Regions from separate parts of the Cupriavidus metallidurans CH34 genome, predicted to be linked through region 3. Evidence: predicted binding sites of a transcription regulator. Region 3 holds the regulator's gene; each other region holds the start of a gene.
What was found. The regulator FNR, encoded in region 3, switches genes on or off when oxygen is low (the NO sensors DNR and NnrR bind a similar motif). The targets are predictions, from matches to a motif close to TTGATNNNNATCAA.
Positions count from the first base shown of each region.

Region 1: the regulator FNR is predicted to act here: its motif matches at 1,115-1,128, upstream of RMET_RS15905 (nitrite reductase).
Region 2: the regulator FNR is predicted to act here: its motif matches at 1,577-1,590, upstream of RMET_RS04475 (fatty acid desaturase).

Region 1 is NC_007973.1:3,444,391-3,447,670, reverse strand. Features, by position in the region: gene mltA (murein transglycosylase A) at 1-1,019, shown strand, start outside; gene RMET_RS15905 (nitrite reductase) at 1,231-2,880, shown strand; gene RMET_RS15900 (c-type cytochrome) at 2,901-3,206, shown strand; gene nirJ (heme d1 biosynthesis radical SAM protein NirJ) at 3,210-3,280, shown strand, end outside.
Region 2 is NC_007973.1:971,905-975,184, forward strand. Features, by position in the region: yybP-ykoY riboswitch at 1-211, opposite strand, end outside; gene RMET_RS04475 (fatty acid desaturase) at 303-1,484, opposite strand; gene guaD (guanine deaminase) at 1,695-3,029, opposite strand; gene RMET_RS04485 (adenosine deaminase) at 3,113-3,280, opposite strand, start outside.
Region 3 is NC_007973.1:2,205,029-2,208,308, forward strand. Features, by position in the region: gene RMET_RS10190 (sulfite exporter TauE/SafE family protein) at 348-1,115, opposite strand; gene fnr (fumarate/nitrate reduction transcriptional regulator Fnr) at 1,201-1,926, shown strand; gene RMET_RS10200 (hypothetical protein) at 2,010-2,255, opposite strand; gene RMET_RS32220 (membrane protein) at 2,252-2,488, opposite strand; gene ccoG (cytochrome c oxidase accessory protein CcoG) at 2,502-3,280, opposite strand, start outside.

The DNA.
Region 1 (3,280 bases), 1.2 Mb from region 3:
CGCGTATCGAAGGTCCGGGCGGCGTGCCGGGCGGGAAGGCGCCTGCTACCTCATCCGCGGCAGGCCGGTTGCAACCGGCGAGCTGGGCGGAAATCGGTGGCTGGAGCCAGGACGACGTGCGTGCCGCCTGGCCCGCGCTGCTGGCGAGCTGCCAGGCGCTGAAAAAGCGCGCCGACTGGAACCGCGTCTGCGCCGTCGGCCTGATGGTGGACGCCGGCGATCTCGAGGCGATGCGCGCGTACTTCGAAACCAACTTCCTGCCATACCGCGTGGTCAACGTCGATGGGACGGACAACGGGTTGATCACCGGGTACTACGAACCGATCCTGCACGGCTCCCGCACGCGTCAGGGTGCGTATCAGGTCCCGCTCTATCGCCGGCCGCCGCAACTCGGCAAGGGCATGTTGCCGCCGCGCGCCGAACTGCTGCAGAACCCGGCGATGCGTGGCAGCGAACTGGTCTGGGTGGATGATCCGGTCGAAGCCGCGTTCCTGCAGATCCAGGGCTCCGGCCGCATCCGCATGGCCGATGGCACGATGATGCGTGTCGGCTACGGCGGCACCAATGACCAGCCGTTCCGCTCATTCGGCAAATGGCTGCTCGACCGTGGCGAGATCACGCCGGCGCAGGCCACGATGCAGGGCATCAAGGCATGGGCGCGTGCCAACCCGGGACGCGTGGACGAAATGCTCAACGTCAATCCGCGCTTTGTGTTCTTCCGCGAATTGCCGCCCACCAACGAAGGACCGGTAGGCGCGCTGGGCGTGCCGCTTACGGCGGAACGCTCGATAGCAGTTGATCCCGCAACCATCCCGCTTGGCGTGCCGGTTTTCCTGTCGACCACACGGCCACTTTCCTCCGAACCGATTCAACGTCTGATGTTCGCGCAGGACACGGGCTCCGCCATCAAGGGTGGCGTGCGCGCGGACTTCTTCTGGGGCGCAGGCGACGCCGCCGGCGAGACCGCCGGCCGCATGAAGCAGGGTGGCAGGATGTGGGTCCTGATGCCGCGCAGCTGACGTCATGTTATCGGCGGGCTACATACAGCAATGCCCGCCGTCCGAGTTAGTTCCCTGACACGGAGCAGGGTTATTCTCCTGCCCCGTTCCCCGCGTTGACTCGTGTCAATCGCGATGCAGTTCTTCTTCCCCATGATTGGAACATCTGTCGCGCGCCGCGCTCCATGCACGGTGCCGCAGCACAGCATTCCCCACTCGCTAATGAAAAATCATGAAAGCGAAATCATGGATGTTCCCCGCACTGGCGGCCATGCCGCTCTTCTTCTGGAGTGCGCACGGTAGCGCCCAGACGGCGCCGACTCAGAATCCCGAGCCGAAGCTGACTGCGGAAGAATTCAACCACGCCAGGCAGATCTATTTCGAACGGTGCGCAGGCTGCCATGGCGTGCTGCGCAAGGGCGCCACGGGCAAACCGCTGACACCCGACATCACGCGTGCCCGTGGCACCGAATACTTGAAGACGTTCATCAAGTACGGCAGTCCGGCCGGTATGCCCAACTGGGGCACCTCGGGCGATCTCACCGATCCCGAGGTCGATCTGATGGCGCGCTACATCCAGCTCGATCCTCCGACACCGCCGGAATTCTCGCTGGCCGACATCGAAAAATCGCGCAAGGACATCGTGCCCGTGGCCAAGCGGCCAACGCGCAAGATGAACAACTACAACCTGCAGAACCTGTTCTCGGTCACGCTGCGCGATTCCGGTGAGGTGGCCCTGATCGACGGCGACAGCAAGCAGATCATCAATATCGTCAAGACCGGCTACGCGGTGCACATCTCGCGCATGTCGGCGTCCGGGCGCTACCTGTACGTGATCGGCCGCGATGCGCGTCTGAACCTGATCGACCTGTGGCTGCCCAAGCCGGACAACGTCGCGGAAGTAAAGATCGGTCTCGAGGCGCGTTCGGTGGAAACCTCGAAGTACAAGGGCTACGAAGACAAGTACGCCGTGGCCGGCTCGTACTGGCCGCCGCAGTACGTGATCATGGAAGGTGACACACTCAAGCCGCTGAAGGTAGTGTCCACACGCGGCATGACCGTCGACAACGAGTACCACCCCGAGCCGCGTGTCGCATCGATCGTTGCCAGCCATTTCCGTCCCGAGTTCGTCATCAACGCGAAGGAAACAGGCAAGATCCTGATGGTCGATTATTCGGATCTGAAGAACCTGAAGACCACCACGATCGATTCCGCCAAGTTCCTTCATGACGGTGGTTTCGACTCCACGGGTCGCTACTTCCTGGTGGCCGCGAACGCATCGAACAAGATCGCTGTCGTGGATACCAAGGAAGACAAGCTGGCCGCGCTGGTCGATGTCGGCAAGACCCCGCACCCGGGACGTGGCGCGAACTTCGTGCATCCGAAGTTCGGTCCGGTCTGGGCCACGAGCCATCTCGGCGACGAAACCATCAGCCTGATCGGCACCGATCCCATCAACCACAAGGCGCAGGCCTGGAAGGTGGTCGAAACGCTCAAGGGACAGGGCGGTGGCTCGCTGTTCATCAAGACCAATCCGAAGTCGCACAACCTGTGGGTGGATACGCCGCTCAATCCCGACGCGAAGCTGAACCAGAGCGTGGCGGTGTTCGATACGCAGAAGCTGGAAGACGGTTACAAGGTGCTGCCGATCGCCGAATGGGCGAACCTGAAGGGCGAAGGCGCGAAGCGTGTGGTGCAGGCCGAGTACAACCAGGCCGGTGATGAAGTCTGGTTCTCGGTCTGGGGTACCAAGGATGGCGAGTCCGCGCTGGTCGTGGTCGATGACAAGACCCGCAAGCTCAAGACCGTGATCAAGGACCCGCGTCTGATTACCCCGACGGGCAAGTTCAACGCGCACAACACACAACACGACGTCTATTGATCAGGGGAAGGAGAATTCGCATGCATCCGTCTACAGTTATCGCCGCCGTGGCACTTGCTGCCGCGCTGCCGGTTACCGCGTTTGCCAGCCAGGAACTTGCCACAAGCAAGAACTGCATGGCTTGCCACAGCGTCGACAAGAAGCTGGTCGGCCCCGCCTACAAGGACATCGCCGCGAAGTACAAAGGTGACAAGGCGGCTGCTGCGCAGCTTTCTCAAAGCATCCTGAAGGGAAGTAGCGGAAAGTGGGGCCCGATCCCGATGCCGCCCAATCAGGTCAGCGAGGCGGAAGCCAACACGTTGGCCAAGTGGGTGCTAAGCCTCTGATCCATGTTCCGACTCTCCCGCTTCATGGAGGCGCTGCGCGACGGGGGGTCGGTCCCCCCGCCGCGCCGTGCCAG
Region 2 (3,280 bases), 1.2 Mb from region 3:
GATGCCAATGACGCACACCTTTCCCGGCCCGGCCAGAAAGGTGTGGTCATCGGTCTCGCCAGGCACTGGACACAAGGTCCTGGGCTGCGCACGCCATAACCGCCTGCCATGTCGGCATTTGGTCAAGTCTGTTGACGTACGCCCCTGTCTTCCGGGTGCCGCATTGCGCGGCGCGGTGAGATCAGGGCGGCTACTCCCCAATGGAAGGTCGCATTTTAGCGAGACTGGCGACCGAAGTCCACCCGTCTCGCTGTTTCTGTCAATTCAAGGGAATGTCGCTAACGCCGCCATTCCCGATGTGCTCAGACCGGAGTCGGAGCGTTTTCGCTGGTTTGGCGACCGCGGAAATCCGTCCAGCACAGCGCCTTGAAGTCGTAGAGCTTGCAGCGGTGGGCTGTATGGAAATACCAGCGCCACGAGAACTTCTCGATGATGATGCGACCCGGCAGTGCGTGCTCGAGCAGCGCCTGGGCGCGCTTGAGCTGGTACAGCGGGATGCTCATGTCCACGTGGTGGGCCGTGTGCTCCATGATGTGATGCAGGGCCGCGCCGATGCCGAAGTTGAAGCGCAGATGCACGGTCGTCGACACGAAAGGCTGGGCCTTCGCCCACATGGCCTTGGTGTCGTACCACGCCACGCTGGTATGCGTATGGTGGACGTACAGCACGAAGCCAACGGTGGCGTTCCAGATCAGGAAGGGCAGCACGAAGCCGGTGCCGACCAGCAGCAGCGGGGATTGCCCGGTGGCCACGGCCAGCCATACCAGCGCGCCGATCCAGACTGCGCCGAAAGCTCCCACGAGCGCGCAGTCCCACATGAAGATCGGGCGACGCGTCGCCATCTGGCGCTTGCTGGGGAAGAACAGCTTGAACCACCAGATCTCGATCAGGTAGTAAAGGCCGGCGCCAAGGCCGTTGCGGTAGATGCGCTCCAGAATCCGGCGGCTGCGCGGCAGCGCGCGGAATTCCTCGAGCGAGTAGGGCGCCCAGACGAAGTCGAAGCCCTTCAGGTTCGTGTAACCATGATGGACGACGTTATGGCCGACTTCCCAGAGGCTGTAAGGCGTGAGCGACGGCAGGAACGTGAGCCGGCCCAGCCACTTGTTCAGGCCACGACGGTCGGTCAGGCTCTGGTGGCAGGCATCGTGCCCAATGATGAACAGGCGCGCGATGATCAGTCCGGCCAGCACGCCGAGCCCAACCTTGGCCCACCAGGGTGATGCCAGGACCACACCGGCCAGTACGGCAGCGAACAGCGCGTAATCGAACGCGAACAGAAGCAGCGCGCGCGCGGTGCTGCGGCCGCCGAGGGGAATCAGCCAGCTGCGGATCGTCTTGCGATTCGGAAATGGGGCCTCGAAGGCGATTGGCTCCGGCAGGGGAATGTTCTTGGCCGGGCGTTTGGGGCGGTTCGTGCCGTGATTCGGCGCTTGCGAGATCGCGTCGGCGTCGGCCGGCGAGAGGGTGTCAGATGGGGCAGTCATCAAAGGTCTGGCGAGTCGGTATGCATGTGCGTCTGCCCGGATGGGCGGACTTTATATGCGTGACAGGCTAGAAGGCTTTGATGACCGTTGTGTTGATTATGGTCAATGCTCCGCGAGGGCGGATTCGCATTGAGACCAAAAAAGCACATCGACGGACCATGTTTGGGTGGAATCGGCCGATCCACACAAACATGCCCCGCCTAAGTCCGATCAGGCGGCGACCGGGCTAGTGGCTTCGCCCATGATGTAGACGTTCTCGATGACCCGGTCGTCGCCAAGCATCGCGAACGCGAACAACTGCTCTTCAAGCGTTTCCGAGCGGCTGCTGCGGCGGGAAATCAGCGGGGTGGCGTCCGGGTCCAGCACGACGAAGTCGGCCTCGCAGCCCACTTCGAAGCTGCCGATCCGGTCCTGCCAGCCGAGCGCCTCCGCAGCGGCGCGCGTGGCCAGGTAGAACATGCGTAGTGCCGTCAGGTGGTAGCCGCCCATCCGCGCCACCTTGTGCGCCGCGTTCATGGTGCGGAACATCGAGAACGACGTGCCGCCGCCAACGTCCGTCGCCAGCGTGACGTTCAGGCGATTCGCATCCGACTGGTGGAAGTCGTAGAAGCCGCTGCCCAGGAACAGGTTCGACGTGGGGCAGTGAGCCACGGCCGCGCCGCTGTCGGCCAGACGGCGGCGGTCATCCTCGTCGAGGTAGATCGCGTGGCCGTAGAACGCGCCCGGGCGCAGGAGCTTGTAGCGGTCGTACACGTCCAGGTAGCTGCGCGCATCGGGGAACAGCTCGGCCACCCATTTCACCTCGTCGCGGTTTTCCGCCACGTGGGTCTGGATGAAGACGTCGCTGTGGGCCTTCGCCAACTCGCCGCAGGCTTCCAATTGAGCCTCGGTGGAAGTCGGTGCGAAACGCGGCGTGATCGCGTAGGCCAGGCGATCGACGTTGTGCCATTTCGAGATCAGGTCGGCCGATTCACGCGCGCCGCTCTCGGCTGTATCGCGCAGGAAGTCCGGGCAGTTGCGATCCATCAGCACCTTGCCGGTGATCATCCGCATGTGGCGTTGCTGGCTGGCGGCGAACAGTGCGTCGGCCGATGCCGCGTGCACGGTGCTCCAGACCATTGCGGTGGTCGTGCCGTTGCGCAGCAGTTCGTCGGTGAAGAAATCGGCGACGGCCCGTGCATAGGCGGGGTCGCTGAAGCGGCGCTCCTCGGGGAACGTGTAGGTGTCCAGCCAGTGCAGCAGGCCCGGCGACGGCGACGCGATGATGTCGGTCTGCGGGTAGTGGATGTGCGTGTCGATGAACCCGGGCACGATCAGCTTGCCGCGATGGTCGACGACTTCGGCGCCTTGCGGGATATCGCGTGACAGGTCCGCGTAATTGCCGACTGCGGCGATGCGGCCGGCCTTCACGATCATGAGGCCGTCTTCCCAATACTGATAGGCGTCGTCGTGAAACTGCGGGTCACGCAGGAAGTGCAGGATACGGCCGCGGATTGCGCGGGTCACGGCGTTGTCGGCGCCAGATGCAGGGGAAGTCGTCGTCATCTTCATGTCTTCGGGGCGGCCGGTGCCTCGCCCGTTCGGTATTGCAACGGGCGAAGCATCCAGCGTTCTTGGAATGCGCCCGGTCAGGTCGTGGTTGTCACGTTGGCCGTCGCGGGCGGGGATGCGGGCGTGGCCGACCAGAAGTGGTCGACTTCAGCCAGGAATTCGGCCTTCTGCACGTCCGGCAGGAAGGCCGCTTCAAAACTGTTGCGTGCGAGCTTGTGGGCATCGGCCGCATCGAGCGGGAGTGC
Region 3 (3,280 bases):
CGCCAGTCAACGGACCTCTTGCGTCGCACCCTCTCCCTTTTGGGGTGGACATTCACCTGGACAATCAGATCGCCAAGGCGGCAAGAAACAATCGATATCGGCCCAGGCAACTTCGCCTGGCACCGGCGCCACCTCTCCACACAGCCCCATCGGACTTTGGAACCAGATCTTGTGAACCGGATGAACTGTGGGGACGATCCTGGCAAGCCAGACCTGCCCAGACCCCCTGGGCACACACCCCAGATCGGGAATGCAGCCCCGGCGACGCCACGAGCGCATCGGAGCGCGATACCGTGGTTTCGCGATTGTATGGCATTCCAGCCCCGCCCTGCAACCAGCAAAAAAGTCTAGAACACGACGCAGAAGCCGTGATTGGCCAGCGTATCGGGCAGCCAGACGGCGCGTGCGACACCCAGCGCCCCAAAACCGATCACAATAAGCGCGGCGCCCACTCGCACGCTGGGGCGGCGCGACAGTTGCCGCAGGTAGCCCGACAAACCCGAGATCACCAGCAGGTTCGGCAGCGTCCCGATGCCAAAGGCCGCCATGACAAGTGCCCCAGAAGGCGCATTACCAGCCAACAAGGCGAGCGCAAGTGCGCCGTACACCATACCGCAAGGCACCAGCCCCCAGGCCAACCCCATCCCATAGCGCCGCATGATGGGCGCGTGCCGACGCAAGCGAAGCGGCATCTGCATACCCAGCGACGCGATGCCCTGAACGACATACGAGGCCGCCCGCGCCGCCAGCCGTTCGAGCCACGCTGCCCGCATGACGCGGCCCCGCAACAACCACACCCCGGTCAGAACAAGCAACAGGCTGCCTGCACCGTAGAGCCAGCGCTGCACTGGCAGGTAATCCTGCTTCCAGACTGTCGCGCCCACCGCCCCCATCAGTGCCCCAAGCAGCACATAGGTCGTGAGACGCCCGGCGTGCATAACCAGTAGTTCCAGCCACCAGTGCAACCGCGAACGATGCACGACGTTAACGACCGCGACAGCCGCCCCGGACTGCCGTTGCTCGACGGCAATGGCAATTCCTCCACACATGGCTGCGCAATGCACGCCGCCAAGCAATGCAAGTGTAAAGACACTGAAAAGCACACCAAATGGCAACTGTTCCTCGCTTCTGCGTCACATCAAGCTGTAAAATGCCTGCATCGCGCCTCCATCGCAAGCGCATTCATGCGAGCACCATCAATTGCTTACCTCCATTCCCGTCACCGAGATGTCTCCACGTTGCTCCACTTGCGCCATGGGCCAGCTTTGCCTTCCCGTGGGCATGTCGCAACAGGACCTCGCAAAGATGGACACGCTCGTACAGGAACGCGTTCGTGTTCACAAGGGCGAAACGCTCTATCGCATGGGCGAGCCACTTACCGCAGTCTATGCGATCCGCTTTGGCACATTGAAGACCCACGTGACCATGGAGGACGGACGCACGCAAATCACCGGCTTCCATTTACCCGGTGAAGTCGTCGGACTCGACGGCCTCGGCGAGATGCAGCATGCATCCGATGCCACTGCACTCGAGGACACCGAGGTCTGCGTCGTACGATTCGATGACCTGCAATCGCTGTCCGGCACCTTGCCGTCGCTCCAGCAACAGTTCCTGCGACTGATGAGCAAGGAAATCTCGCAGGACCAGATCATGCTGATCACTCTTGGCTCGATGCGTGCCGAAGAGCGCCTGGCAGCATTTCTCGTCAACATGTCGGAGCGCCTGTCGATGCGCGGCTACTCGTCGAGCGAGTTCGTGCTGCGGATGAGCCGCGAAGAAATCGGCAGCTACCTTGGCCTCAAGCTCGAAACCGTGAGTCGGCTCTTCTCTCGATTCGCCGAAGCCGGCCTGATTCAGATTCGCCAACGACACGTGAAACTCGTGGACATGGAAGGCATCAGGCAGGTCTATAGCCGAAACTGCTAACGAACGTCCTAGCCAGGAAAACGGCCGCACCTGGAATTCAGTTCCCGGTGCGGCCGTTCTGCTTTCTACCAGCACTCGATCCATTACTCGAGTTCGTCGGTCTCCTCGAGCTTGGTTGGCATGGTGTATAGCGTCAGCCCGCTGGACAACGCGCAAAACAACCACGCCACCAGGAAGCCAATCGTGTAGACCGCCTCACGAGACGCTTCCACCTGGTGCCCGAAGAACGTGAGATCGCCCGGATCAACGACCGAAAATACGGTGGCGGTGGCCGCTCCGCCCATCAGAAACGCCGGCCAAAGTACCCACATCAGCCAGCGGAGTCTCATGGGCGCCTCGCAGCCGGCGACGTTACATGCTCCGCCCCCGTTTTCTCTACGACCAGACCATGACGCTCCACGCCGGAAACCGGCAAATCCGGATGCGTGTTGGCGAGCCAGATGGTCACGCCGCAGCCAATAATTGCAAGCAACGGACCGCTCATCAAAAGCCACGGCCACGGTTCCCTGTACCAGGGCTTGGACTGTTGGGATGTCATTGCGCTCTCCTTGTTTGCTGCCATTTCGCCCTCAGCATCACAGATTGCGGGGAACAATGAAACTCGTGGATTGCCTGATATGCGCGTCTCGGCCGTCCTCGCCCTCCGCCGTCACCGTTACGTTGATCTTGTGCGTGCCTTCCTTGGCATCGTCGATCGGCACGCGGATGCGAATCGGCAACAACCGGTTGGACGTTGGCTGCATGGCCTCGGCGGACTTGTCATACTCGACCGTCAGTCCAGTCAGGTCGTCGCCCTCAGCCTCCACGCGAATCCGCATCGGCGCTTCCGTGGTGTTGATCACCTGGAGCCGATAGACGTTCTCGATCCAGCGCCCCTCCACTTCCCGGCCCAGCGCGCCGCGATCCCGAATGATGTCGACCTTGATCGGCGACCGCACTGCCAGCGACGCGACGAAGCCCGCCGCCAGAACCAACCAGATCAGCGTATAGATGATCGTGCGTGGTCGCAGCAGCCGCTTGCGCGCGTCGGATGTCGACAGGGACTTGCGCATCGCATTTTCCGACGTGTATCGGATCAGTCCGCGCGGGTACTCCATCTTGTCCATGACCAGATTGCACGCGTCGATACAGGCACCGCAACCGATGCACTCGTACTGGAGGCCATCGCGAATATCGATACCGGTCGGACACACCTGCACGCAGATACTGCAATTCACGCAATCGCCAATGCCAGCGGCATGGCGATCGGTCTTGCGGGAACGGCTACCACGCGGCTCCCCACGACCCACGTCATAGGTCACGACATAGGTATCGCGGTCGACCATCACGCTCTGGAAGCGCGCATAGGGGCACA